Linked DNA regions of Microbispora sp. ZYX-F-249. The protein of the gene in region 1 interacts with the protein of each later gene in a pairwise test. Links are inferred from orthologs where the notes say so. Each region holds a gene or a part of one and is shown in the gene's direction. Other genes may lie near its edges.

Evidence for each region.
Region 2: the proteins of ndk (region 1) and AAH991_RS13460 interact in binary tests that used the Escherichia coli proteins (3 or more experiments, as listed by UniProt). The link is inferred for Microbispora sp. ZYX-F-249 from one-to-one orthologs.
Region 3: the proteins of ndk (region 1) and AAH991_RS34445 interact in binary tests that used the Escherichia coli proteins (3 or more experiments, as listed by UniProt). The link is inferred for Microbispora sp. ZYX-F-249 from one-to-one orthologs.

Annotation. Positions count from the first base shown.
Region 1 is NZ_JBDJAW010000008.1:235,792-239,587, reverse strand. Bases 556-3,541 are described here. They hold ndk (nucleoside-diphosphate kinase), read left to right. Parts: upstream 556-1,836; coding sequence 1,837-2,247; downstream 2,248-3,541. Other genes in these bases: mreC (rod shape-determining protein MreC), read left to right, coding at 3,507-3,541; AAH991_RS13205 (rod shape-determining protein), read left to right, coding at 2,467-3,498; AAH991_RS13215 (hypothetical protein), read left to right, coding at 556-1,606. In the rest of the region: AAH991_RS13220 (DUF4233 domain-containing protein), read left to right, coding at 1-71; more of AAH991_RS13215, read left to right, coding at 83-555; more of mreC, read left to right, coding at 3,542-3,796. UniProt on the Escherichia coli protein: Major role in the synthesis of nucleoside triphosphates other than ATP. The ATP gamma phosphate is transferred to the NDP beta phosphate via a ping-pong mechanism, using a phosphorylated active-site intermediate.
Region 2 is NZ_JBDJAW010000009.1:51,038-54,705, reverse strand. Bases 489-3,346 are described here. They hold AAH991_RS13460 (uracil-DNA glycosylase), read left to right. Parts: upstream 489-1,507; coding sequence 1,508-2,185; downstream 2,186-3,346. Other genes in these bases: AAH991_RS13450 (MOSC domain-containing protein), read right to left, coding at 2,933-3,346; AAH991_RS13455 (hypothetical protein), read left to right, coding at 2,210-2,578; AAH991_RS13465 (carbohydrate ABC transporter permease), read left to right, coding at 489-1,322. Also shown: AAH991_RS13470 (ABC transporter permease), read left to right, coding at 1-438; more of AAH991_RS13465, read left to right, coding at 435-488; more of AAH991_RS13450, read right to left, coding at 3,347-3,475; AAH991_RS13445 (hypothetical protein), read right to left, coding at 3,623-3,668. UniProt on the Escherichia coli protein: Excises uracil residues from the DNA which can arise as a result of misincorporation of dUMP residues by DNA polymerase or due to deamination of cytosine.
Region 3 is NZ_JBDJAW010000046.1:33,364-37,058, forward strand. The notes cover bases 404-3,288. They hold AAH991_RS34445 (5-formyltetrahydrofolate cyclo-ligase), read left to right. Parts: upstream 404-1,505; coding sequence 1,506-2,072; downstream 2,073-3,288. Other genes in these bases: glp (molybdotransferase-like divisome protein Glp), read right to left, coding at 404-562; galU (UTP--glucose-1-phosphate uridylyltransferase GalU), read right to left, coding at 567-1,472; AAH991_RS34450 (potassium/proton antiporter), read left to right, coding at 2,106-3,288. Outside these bases: more of glp, read right to left, coding at 1-403; more of AAH991_RS34450, read left to right, coding at 3,289-3,611. UniProt on the Escherichia coli protein: Involved in the removal of 5-formyltetrahydrofolate.

The DNA of each region.
Region 1 (3,796 bases):
TGATCTTCGCTGCCCTGTGGATAACTGCCATCTTCGTCGCTCGCCGTGTCGAAGGGACGACGAAGCGCTAAAGTCGGCAACCATGGCCGTCCCTCCCGTACCGCAGGCTCGGACCGCCGCGCCGGTCCGTGCCGTGCGCGTCCCTCTGCTGGTCGACGTCGTCATCGGGCTGCTCACCCTGGTGGCCCTCCCTCTGGCGCTCGTCGCCATTCCGAACACGATCTCCGTCGTGGCGGCGCTGCTGCCGCCGGGCGTGTCGCAGGTCGACATGATCCGCGCGCACGGGCTGGCGCTGCCCGCCATGCTGGTGACCGTGCCGCTCGCCGCGGTCGCGGTACGCAGGTTCCGCGCGGCGCCGATCCTCGTCGCGGGGCTCACCCTGCTCGCGCTCGCCGACGTCGCCGGGGGGTACACCGGCACCGTCGCGCTGGTCGGCGTGCTGCGCGTGCTGCACGGGGTCGGCGCGGGCATGCTCGTGCCGGCCACGCTGGTCGCGGCCGCCGAGCGTTCCCGGCGCCGGGTGCTGCTGCCGATCTGGGCGGGCGCGCTCGCCGCCTCGTTGCTGACGGCCCAGGCGCTCGCCCTGTGGGCGATCCGCGACGTGACCTCGTGGCAGGTCACCCTCCAGCCGTACCCGCTGCTCACCGGAGTGGCGCTGGCCCTCGCCGCGGCGTACCTGGTGCTCTGGATGATCTCCGGTGACGGCGGGACCCGGACCGAGGGGGAGATCCTGCCCGCGAGCCGGCCGACGTCGGCCGAGCGCGGGCGGCTCGCGCTCGCGATCGTGCCGGCGGCGGCCATCGCGGTGCTGGGCGTGGGGATCACCTTCGACTGGCCGCCGCGCCTGGTCGTCATCGCCGCGGCGCTGGCCGTCGTGGCGATGCTGGGCCTCGCGGCGCTCGGCACGTTCGAGGGGCAGGGCGGCCGTACGCTCGCCTTCGTCAACGTCGCGGTCGGGCTGGTGGTGCTGCCGACGGCCGCGCAGATGACCTACATCGAGCTCGGCGGCCCACTGGGCGGTCCCGGCCTCAAGGGCCTGTGGGTGCCGTTCCTGGTGGCCGCGCTGACCGCGCTCGTGGCCGCCGTCCTCGCAGGCCGGGTGCCGGACGCGTTCACGGAGCGGATGACGGCCCTCGGTCTCGCGGCCGTCGTCGCGGGACTGTGCGCGACCTGGCTGCTGGTCCCGGCGCCGTCCGGCACGCCGCTGGTGGTGCCGTTCGTGCTGCTGGCCGGGGGGTCGGCGGTCGCGTTGGTCGGCGCGTTCCGCACGGCGGGTCTGGGCTCGGCGATGCTGGGCCTGTCGCTGTGTTTCCCGGCCGTGCTCGCGGGCTTCCTGCTGGGCACCGGCATCCAGGTGAACCGGCTGCGTGAGGCGGCCGAGACCGCGCGAGGCAACGGGAACGCCCTGGTCGAGGGGTTCATCGGCGCGCTGCACATGTGGGCGCAGATCGGCGGTTTCGTCGTGGTCGGAGTGATCGTGCTCTCCGCCGTCCTGACCCGGAGGGCCGCCGCCGCGCCGGGAGACGGCCAGGTGGTGATCCCCGCGCCGACGCCGTCCCCGGAGGAGGACGACGGCGCCCCCGGGGACGCGGGGCCCGCCCGCTGACGACGCCGGCCGAGCTCGCCGGTCGACCTCGCCGGTTGACCCGCCGCGCCGTCGACACCCGGCCTCGCCCGATCGGAGCGGCGTTCGCGGACCGGTAAGCTGCCGTTGCGTACAGAACTCCCCAGTTGGAGTTCCAGATGCTTGACGGGTGCGCCCGCGACCTGGACGGGTCACCATACGGCGAGCACGACGCCACGTGAGCCTCAGCAACGACCTTAGGAGAACAGACCGTGTCCGAGCGCACGCTTGTCCTGATCAAGCCCGACGGGGTCCGTCGCGGTCTCATCGGGGACGTCATCGGCCGCATCGAGCGCAAGGGCCTCAAGATCGTGGCGATGGACCTGCGCACGCTCGACGCCGAGACGGCCAAGGCCCACTACGCCGAGCACTCCGAGCGCCCGTTCTTCGGCGAGCTGGTGGAGTTCATCACCGGCGGCCCGCTGGTCGCGATGGTGCTCGAGGGCCCCCGGGCCGTCGAGGCGTTCCGCGCCCTGGCCGGCCTGACCGACCCGGTGAAGTCCGCGCCCGGCACCATCCGCGGCGACCACGCCCTGGAGATCGGCGAGAACGTCGTCCACGGCTCCGATTCGCCGGAGTCCGCCGCCCGGGAAATCAAGATTTTCTTTCCGGACCGTTTCTAGCCCTTGCCCCACGAGAGGCCCCGGTTTAAACCGGGGCCTCTCGTGTTTTTCCAGGTGGTGACCGAGCTTAGGCGGGGGGACGCCGGTTTTTCCGGGGGCTTGAGAGCGCGATGTGCCCAGTGATGAGCACGTGCCGTTACGATTCGAATGCGATGCGTCATCCCGCACACCCGCTGAACCCGGTAACCGCTAACCACCTGAAGGAAGGCTTCCTTCCGCATGGGCAGCAAGCTGACATTCCTGGGCCGTGACATGGCTGTCGACCTTGGCACGGCGAACACTCTCGTCTACGTCCGAGGACGCGGCATCGTCCTGAACGAGCCGTCCGTCGTCGCCATCAACGTCACGACTGGAAAGATCGTGGCAGTTGGAATAGAAGCGAAGCGGATGATCGGGCGGACGCCCGGAAACATCGTCGCGATCCGTCCCCTGAGGGACGGTGTCATCGCGGATTTCGATGTGACCGAGCGGATGCTGCGGTACTTCATCCAGAAGATCCACAAACGCCGTCACTTCGTGCGTCCGCGCATCATCGTGGCCGTGCCGAGTGGCATCACCGCGGTTGAGCAACGCGCGGTGAAGGAAGCGGGCTATCAGGCAGGGGCCCGCCGCGTGTACATCATCGAGGAGCCGATGGCGGCCGCGATCGGCGCCGGCCTGCCGGTCCACGAGCCGACCGGGAACATGGTCGTCGACATCGGCGGCGGCACCACCGAGGTGGCCATCATCTCGATGGGTGGCATCGTGACCAGCCAGTCGATCCGCGTCGGGGGGGACGAACTCGACCAGGCGGTCATCGCCTTCGCGAAGAAGGAGTACTCCCTGATGCTCGGGGAGCGCACGGCGGAGGAGGTCAAGATCGCCGTGGGGTCCGCGTGCGTCACGGGGGAGGACTTCCACGCCGAGGTGCGCGGCCGCGACCTGGTCAGCGGCCTGCCGAAGACGGTCGTCATCAGCGCCGAGGAGATCCGCCGGTCGATCGCCGAGCCGGTCAACGCGGTCGTGGACGCGGTGAAGTCGACGCTGGACAAGTGCCCGCCGGAGCTCTCCGGCGACCTCATGGACCGGGGCATCGCCGTGACCGGGGGTGGCGCCCTGCTGCGCGGCATGGTCGACCGGTTGCGCGAGGAGACCGGCATGCCGGTCCATCTGGCCGAGAACGCGCTCGACTCGGTCGCGCTCGGCTCCGGGCGGTGCGTGGAGGACTTTGAAGCCCTCCAGCAGGTGCTCGTGCCGGAGCCCCGCAACTAAGGAGCGTCATGAGAGACACCCGCCGCGCCCGTCTGATTCTCGGACTCCTCCTCGCCGTGGCGCTGATCCTCATCACCGTGGATCACCGGGCCGGGAACGACCACGTCCTCGGCCCGGTGCGCGGCTTCGTGGGCACCGTGTTCGGGAAGGCCGAACGCGTCGGCGCCGCCGTGACCCGCCCGATCACCGGGTTCGTCGGCATGCTGCGCGACGCGCCCTCGGCCAGGCGCGTCATCACCGACCTCCGCAAGGAGAACGCGCGGCTGCGGGACGAGGTGTCGGCGCAGCGGCTCGACCG
Region 2 (3,668 bases), on another replicon or contig:
CTGACCTGGCTCGGCCCGTCGCTGATCACCCCTGCGATCATCGGCGCGTACATCTGGGTGTGGGCCGGGTTCGCGATGGTGCTGATCGCGGCCGGGCTGTCGGCGATCCCCCGTGACGCCCTGGAGGCAGCCCGGATCGACGGCGCGACGGAGTGGCAGGTGTTCCGCCGGATCACCGTGCCGCTGCTGTCGCCGGTGCTGCTCGTCGTCTTCGTCACCATGATCATCAACGTGCTCAAGGTCTTCGACCTGGTGTTCATCATCGCCCCCGGGTCCGTGCAGCCGAACGCCAACGTCATCGCGCTGGAGATGTGGCGCGTCTCGTTCGGCGGCGGCGGCAACCAGGGCATGGGTAGCGCGTTGTCCATCTTCCTGCTCGTCCTGGTGGTGCCGTTCATGATCTTCAACATCCGCCGGTTCAGGAGGGACGAGGGATGACGACCCTGGCCGAACCCCGGCACGCGCAGCCGGTCGCCCGCGGCCTGATCACGCGGGTGACCGACCGCCTCGGCAGCGGTGTCGTGCAGGTCTTCATGATCCTGGTCGCGCTGTTCTGGCTGCTCCCGACCCTGGGTCTGCTGATCGTGTCGCTGCGCGGCGAGACCGAGAACAACTCCTCCGGCTGGTGGACGCTGTTCACCAAGCCGGCGCAGATCACGTTCGAGAACTACTCGAACCTCCTCGCGTCGGGCTTCAGCTCGTCGTTCTGGAACACGGTGCTGATCACGGTGCCCGCGACCCTGCTGGTGATCGGCATCGCGGCCATGGCGGCGTACGCGTTCGCCTGGATCGAGTTCCCCGGCAGGGACACGGTGTTCCTCGTGGTCATCGCCCTGCTGGTCGTCCCGGTGCAGATCGCGCTGATCCCCATCGCCAAGCTGTACGGATTCCTCGGGATCTTCGGCTCGATCCTCGGGGTCGTGCTGTTCCACGTGGCGTTCGGCCTGCCGTTCGCCATCTTCCTGCTGCGCAACTTCTTCGTGGGCATCCCGCGCGAGCTGCTCGAGGCGGCGCGGATGGACGGCGCGCCGGAGTGGCGGATCTTCGCCACCGTGGTGTTCCCGCTGGCCAAGCCCGCGATCGCGTCGCTCGGCATCTTCCAGTTCCTGTGGGTGTGGAACGACCTGCTCGTCGCGCTGGTGTTCGCCGACACCGACAACCAGCCGATGACGAAGGCACTCCAATCCCAGATGCGGCAGTTCGGCACGAACGTGGACATCCTCGCGCCGGGCGCGTTCCTGTCGCTCATCATCCCGCTGGTGCTGTTCTTCGCCTTCCAGCGGTATTTCGTGCAGGGCCTGCTCGCGGGCTCCGTCAAGTGACCCGACCGGAGGCCCCGGACCATCCCGGGGCCTCCGGCATCACCCCGGTCGCCATGGGAAATGTCCCGTGTGTGGCGAACCGTGCCGAGAGGACGTCGGATGCCCGCTTCACGGGGGTAAGCGGGCATCCGATCTTTCCCCCGCCGGGCCGTACGGGGACGGAAAAGCCGATAGAGTGCGCGGACATGTCAGGACGTCCGTTGCACGAACTCGTGGAAGCCGGATGGGCCGAGGCCCTCGCACCCGTGGCCGGGCGCATCGCCGCCATGGGCGACTTCCTCAGGCAGGAGATCGCGGAAGGCCGCCAGTACCTCCCGGCGGGGGAGAACGTGCTCCGCGCGTTCAAGCAGCCGCTGAACGAGGTCCGCGTGCTGATCGTCGGCCAGGACCCCTACCCCACCCCCGGTCACCCTGTCGGCCTGAGCTTCTCCGTGGCCCCGGACGTACGGCCGCTGCCGGGAAGCCTGGTCAACATCTTCAAGGAGTACACGGCCGACCTCGGCCACCCCGCGCCGACGAACGGCGACCTCACCCCGTGGACCGAGCAGGGAGTGCTCCTGCTCAACAGGGTGCTGACGGTGATGCCGGGCAAGCCCGCCTCCCACCGGGGCAAGGGGTGGGAAGAGGTGACCGAGCAGGCCATCAAGGCGCTGGTCGCGCGGGGCGGGCCGCTCGTGGCGATCCTGTGGGGCCGTGACGCCCGCAATCTGCGGCCCATGCTGGGGGACGTGCCGTGCATCGAGTCGGCCCACCCCAGCCCGTTGTCCGCGCGCAGCGGATTCTTCGGCTCCCGTCCGTTCAGCCGGGCGAACGCCCTGCTGGAGCAGCAGGGCGCGGCGCCGGTCGAGTGGAAACTGCCATAACGGCTTGCCGATAGGATCACCACCATGAGCGATGGAACGGACACCGGTCGCTATCTGCGGCTCACCGTCGACCTGGTGGTCGAGGTCCTCGATGTCGACGCGCTGCAGGCGGCGGCGCTCGCCGAGATCCGCGACCCCCAGGCCGAGCTGGACGACGCCGAGCGGCAGGAGCAGATCGAGCTGGTCAACTCCGACAAGACGGGCGCGGCGGCCCTGCAGTGGCTGATCGAGCCCGATCACGTGCTCGGCCTCGTCGAACACGTCACCGAGGTCGAGCCGCGTGAGGCGATGCTCGGCGTCGAGCCGTCGGAGGGAGTCCTCGAGGACGAGGACGACCATGACCACGACCACGACCACCACCACGACCACGACGAGCCGGGCCACATTCACTGAGGCGTGGCCGATTCACCGCGGCCGGGTCTGCTGCGGCCGGGCCGCTGTTCACCGGCTGACGCGCATCCGCTGCGGCCGGTCTGCGAAAGGGCGTCGGGCCGGCCGGCGGGCCGGGCCGGCGTGCCCTGATCGGGCGGACTACGCCCCCCTCGCGGCGTCCCGGTCGTGCTGCAGCCGCCAGGACCGGGCGGCGCACTCACCTGATACAGCGAACGCCCGCCGGACTCGCGGGCTGGACGGCGGCCATGGCCCGTACGCCGCTGCCCGGATCGTCACCGGCGTCACACGCCCGCGCCACACCCCCGAGATGACCTCGCATGGCCGACGTCTCTCTGAGCGGCCGGTCTTCGGGGCTCACACCACCTGAAGAGGGCGGTGGGGGCCGGTCGGCGGCTCGACGCGGATCGGGTCGCCGGGCCGGACCTCGCCGCCCGCGAGGACGACGCCCATGATCCCGGCCTTGCGCACCAGGTTGCCCTCCTCGTCGCGGCCCAGCACCGCCTTCAGCAGCCCGTTGCGGAAACCGTCGATCTGCAGGCAGGGGTTGCGAAGGCCGGTCACCTCGACGACGGCCGTCTCGCCGAGGTGCAACCGCGTTCCGGTGGGCAGCGCGAGCAGATCGACGCCCCTGGTGGTGACGTTCTCCCCCATGTCCCCCGCCCGTACGGCGAAGCCCGCCTCACGCAGTTCGTCGTGCAACTCCGCGTGGATGAGGTGCACCTGGCGCAGATTCGGCTGACCGGGGTCGCGGGCGACCCGCGACCGGTGCTTCACGGTCACCCCGGCGTGGGCGTCCCCCTCGACTCCCAGGCCGGTCAGCAGCCGGATCGACTCCAGCGACGTCTTGCCGAAGGTGTGGGTCGCGCTACGGCTGACCGCCGTCACCCTGCTCGTCATGGTCCCTCCTCGTGGGCCGATGGCTCCATTCCGCGCACGAGGGCGAGGAGACGGTCAAGCAGATATTCGTCATCCGGGGCCTGCTCGCTGACGCCACGGCGCGTACCGCGCGCCCGCCGGTGACTGCGCTGAGCCGGGCGGGAGCGGTCAGGACGCGAGGACCTCCTCGCGCCGTCGGGCGAGGGACTCCTGC
Region 3 (3,695 bases), on another replicon or contig:
TGCCGGGCTCGGCGAGCTCGGCACCCGTGGACAGCACGACGACCCTCGGCCGGGGCCGCACCCGCACCCGGCGGCGGCCGACCCCGGCGAGGATGCCGATCTGCGCGGGCCCGATCCTGGTGCCCTCGCGGAGCACCACGTCGCCCGCCCGGACGTCCTCGCCCGCCCGCCGGATCGCGTTGCCGGGCGGGGCCGGTCTGTCGATCCGTACGCGGGCGGTGCCGCCGTCGGTCCATTCGACCGGGACGACGGCGTCGGCGCCGGTGGGCAGGGGCGCGCCGGTCATGATGCGGGTGACCAGGCCGGGCCCGAGGGCGTTCAGCCCGCCGTCGCCGGCCGCCACGTCCCCGATCACGGGCAGCGTGACGGGCGCGGCGGCCACGTCCTCGGCCCGTACGGCGTAGCCGTCCATCGCCGAGTTGTCGAACGGCGGCAGCGGGACGGGCGAGGCGACGTCCTCGGCCAGCACGGCACCGAGGGCGGCGTCGATCTCGACCTCGAGCGGCGCGAGCGGGCGCACCGCCGCGAGGATGTCGGCGAGATGGCGGTCGACCGGCTTCATCGGCTCACTGTCCGGACTTGTCGAGGAACTCCCGCAGCCACGGCAGGAACTCGGGAGCGAGGTCGTCCCGGTTCGCGGCGAACTGCACCACGGTCTGCAGATACTCCAGCTTGTTGCCGGTGTCGTAGCGACGGCCGCGGAACAGCACGCCGTGCACCGGACCGCCCTCCTCCGGGCTCGCCGAGGCCAGCGTACGCAGGGCGTCGGTGAGCTGGATCTCGCCGCCACGCCCGGGCGGGGTCCGCTCCAGCACGCCGAACACGGCCGGGTCGATCACGTAACGGCCGATGATGGCCCAGTTCGAGGGCGCCTCGTCGGCCGGGGGCTTCTCCACGAGGTCGGTGACGCGGACGACGTCGTCCTCGTCGGTCGGCTCGATGGCGGCGGCGCCGTACAGGGAGACGTGCTCGCGCGGCACCTCCATCAGCGCGACGACGCTGCCGCCGTAGGTCGCGCGCACCTCGATCATGCGCTTGAGCAGCGGATCGCGCGGGTCGATGAGGTCGTCGCCGAGCAGACAGGCGAACGGCTCGTGGCCGACGTGCTGCTTGGCGCACAGGACGGCGTGGCCCAGGCCCTTGGGCTCCCCCTGCCGCACGTAGTGCATGGTGGCGAGGTCGACGGGCTCTTTCACCTGGTTGAGCCGCTCTTCGTCGCCCTTGGCGCGAAGAGCGTCCTCAAGCTCGTACGCTACGTCGAAGTGGTCCTCGATCGAGCGCTTGTTGCGGCCGGTCACCATGAGGACGTCCAGCAGCCCGGCGGAGACGGCCTCCTCCACCACGTACTGGATGGCCGGCTTGTCGACGATGGGCAACATCTCCTTGGGGGTCGCCTTCGTCGCGGGAAGGAAGCGGGTGCCGAGACCCGCGGCGGGCACGACGGCTTTGGTCACGGGATCGAAGTCAGCCATGAGTAGACACTAACGGAGCGGTCTTTGGACAAGATGAACCTACGTCGGCGCATCCTGCGCGCCCGGTCGGAACTCGATGCCGGGACGCTGCGCGAGTCGTCGGCGTCCATCCGGGAGTTACTCCTCGACCAGCCGTGGGTGCAGATGGCGGGCCTGGTCGCCTGCTACTGGTCGACCGGCACCGAGCCGTCCACACAGGGGCTGATCCTTGCCCTGTGGAAGCACGGCGCCACGGTGATCCTGCCGGTCCAGCGCCCGGACGGCGACCTCGACTGGGCGGTGTACGACGGTCCTGACTCGCTGGCGCCCGGCCCCAATGGGATCATGGAGCCCGTGGACGTCCGGCGCGGCGTCGACGCGATCCGTACCGCCGCGCTGGTCATCGCGCCGGCCCTGGCGGTCGACCGGGTCACCGGCGTACGACTCGGCCGCGGCGGCGGCTTCTACGACCGCGCGCTCGCCCGCGTCGGGCCGAACGTGCCGACGGTGGCACTCCTGCACGAAGGCGAGCTGATGGAAGGGGTTCCGGCCGAGCCGCACGACCAGCGCGTACGCTTCGCCGCCCTCCCGAGTGGAATCGCCCGTTTGGTACAGATGTGACAAGATTGACGTAATGGACGGCGAAGGGAGCGGGTGGGTCTGAACGTCTGGCTGCTCCTGTCCGCCGTCGTCGTCATCGCGGCCATCGCGTCCGTACGGATCGCGCACCGCACCGGCCTTCCCACGCTGCTCCTCTATCTCGGCCTCGGACTGCTGCTCGGTGAGGGCGGCATCGTCGGCATCAACTTCGACAACGCCCAGACGGCCCAGCAGCTCGGCATGATCGCGCTCGCCGTCATCCTCGCCGAGGGCGGTCTCACCACCAACTGGAACCACGTACGCGACGCCGTGCCGACGGCGCTCGTGCTCGCCACGGTCGGGATCGCGGTCAGCGTCGTCGTGCTCGCGGCGGGCGTCGCCGTCCTGCTCGGCATGGAGTGGCGGATGGCGCTGCTGCTCGGCGCGTTCCTGGCGTCGACCGACGCGGCGGCCGTGTTCTCCGTGCTGAGACGGCTGCCGCTGCCGCCCCGGCTCGCCGGGATCCTGGAGGCCGAGTCGGGCTTCAACGACGCCCCGACCGTCATCCTCGTGATCATGCTGAGCGCGGGCTCGACGCTGACCCTGTCGCTGCCGCACGTCCTGCTGGACACCACCGTCGAACTGGTCATCGGCGCGGCCGTCGGCCTCGCCGTGGGCCCGGCGGGGGTGTACGCGCTGCGCCGGGTCGCCCTGCCCGCCTCCGGCCTCTACCCGATCGCGGTGCTGGCGCTCGCGTTCGTCACCTACAGCGGGGCGACTCTGCTGCACGGCAGCGGGTTCCTCGCGGTCTACCTGACGACGCTGGTCCTGGGCAACGCCAAGCTCCCCCACCGCGCCGCCACGCGCGGCTTCGCGGAGGGCGCCGCCTGGCTCGCCCAGATCGGGCTGTTCGTCATGCTCGGCATGCTCGCGGATCCGCGCGAACTGCCGGGTGTGCTCGTCCCGGCCCTGGTGTCGGGCCTGCTGCTGGTCCTGCTCGCCCGCCCGGCGTCCGTGCTGCTGTCCGCGGCGGTCGCGCGGCTCCTGCGCCTTGGTGCGCTGTCGTGGCGCGAGCAGGTGTTCCTGTCGTGGGCGGGACTGCGCGGCGCGGTGCCCATCGTGCTGGCCGCGATCCCCTGGGCCGCCGGCCTGCCGGGGGCGAAGGGACTGTTCAACGACGTCTTCATCATCGTCATCGTGTTCACGATCCTGCAGGGGCCCACGCTGCCGTACCTCGCCAAGGTGCTCGGCCTGGCGGCGGAGGGCGAGGCGCGCGACCTCGACGTGGAGGCCGCGCCGCTGGAGGAGTTGAACGCCGACCTGCTGCAGGTCCGCATTCCGTCCGGCTCGCTCATGCACGGCGTGGAGATCTTCGAGCTCCGGCTGCCCGCGAACACCATGGTCACGCTCGTCGTACGGAACGGGCAGTCGTTCGTGCCCGCGCAGACGACCCGGCTGCTGGCGGGCGACCAGCTTCTCGTGGTCACCACGGCCGCCCAGCGGGAGACGGTCGAACGCCGCCTGCGCGCCGTGAGCCGCCGCGGCAAGCTCGCCGGTTGGTACGGCGAACGCGGCAACTGAGCGGAGCTGCCGAAGGGGTCACGGGCGAAAGGGACACCCGGGGGCAATAAACATGGCTGGAGTGGCGTTTGCGCTTGTTGATTG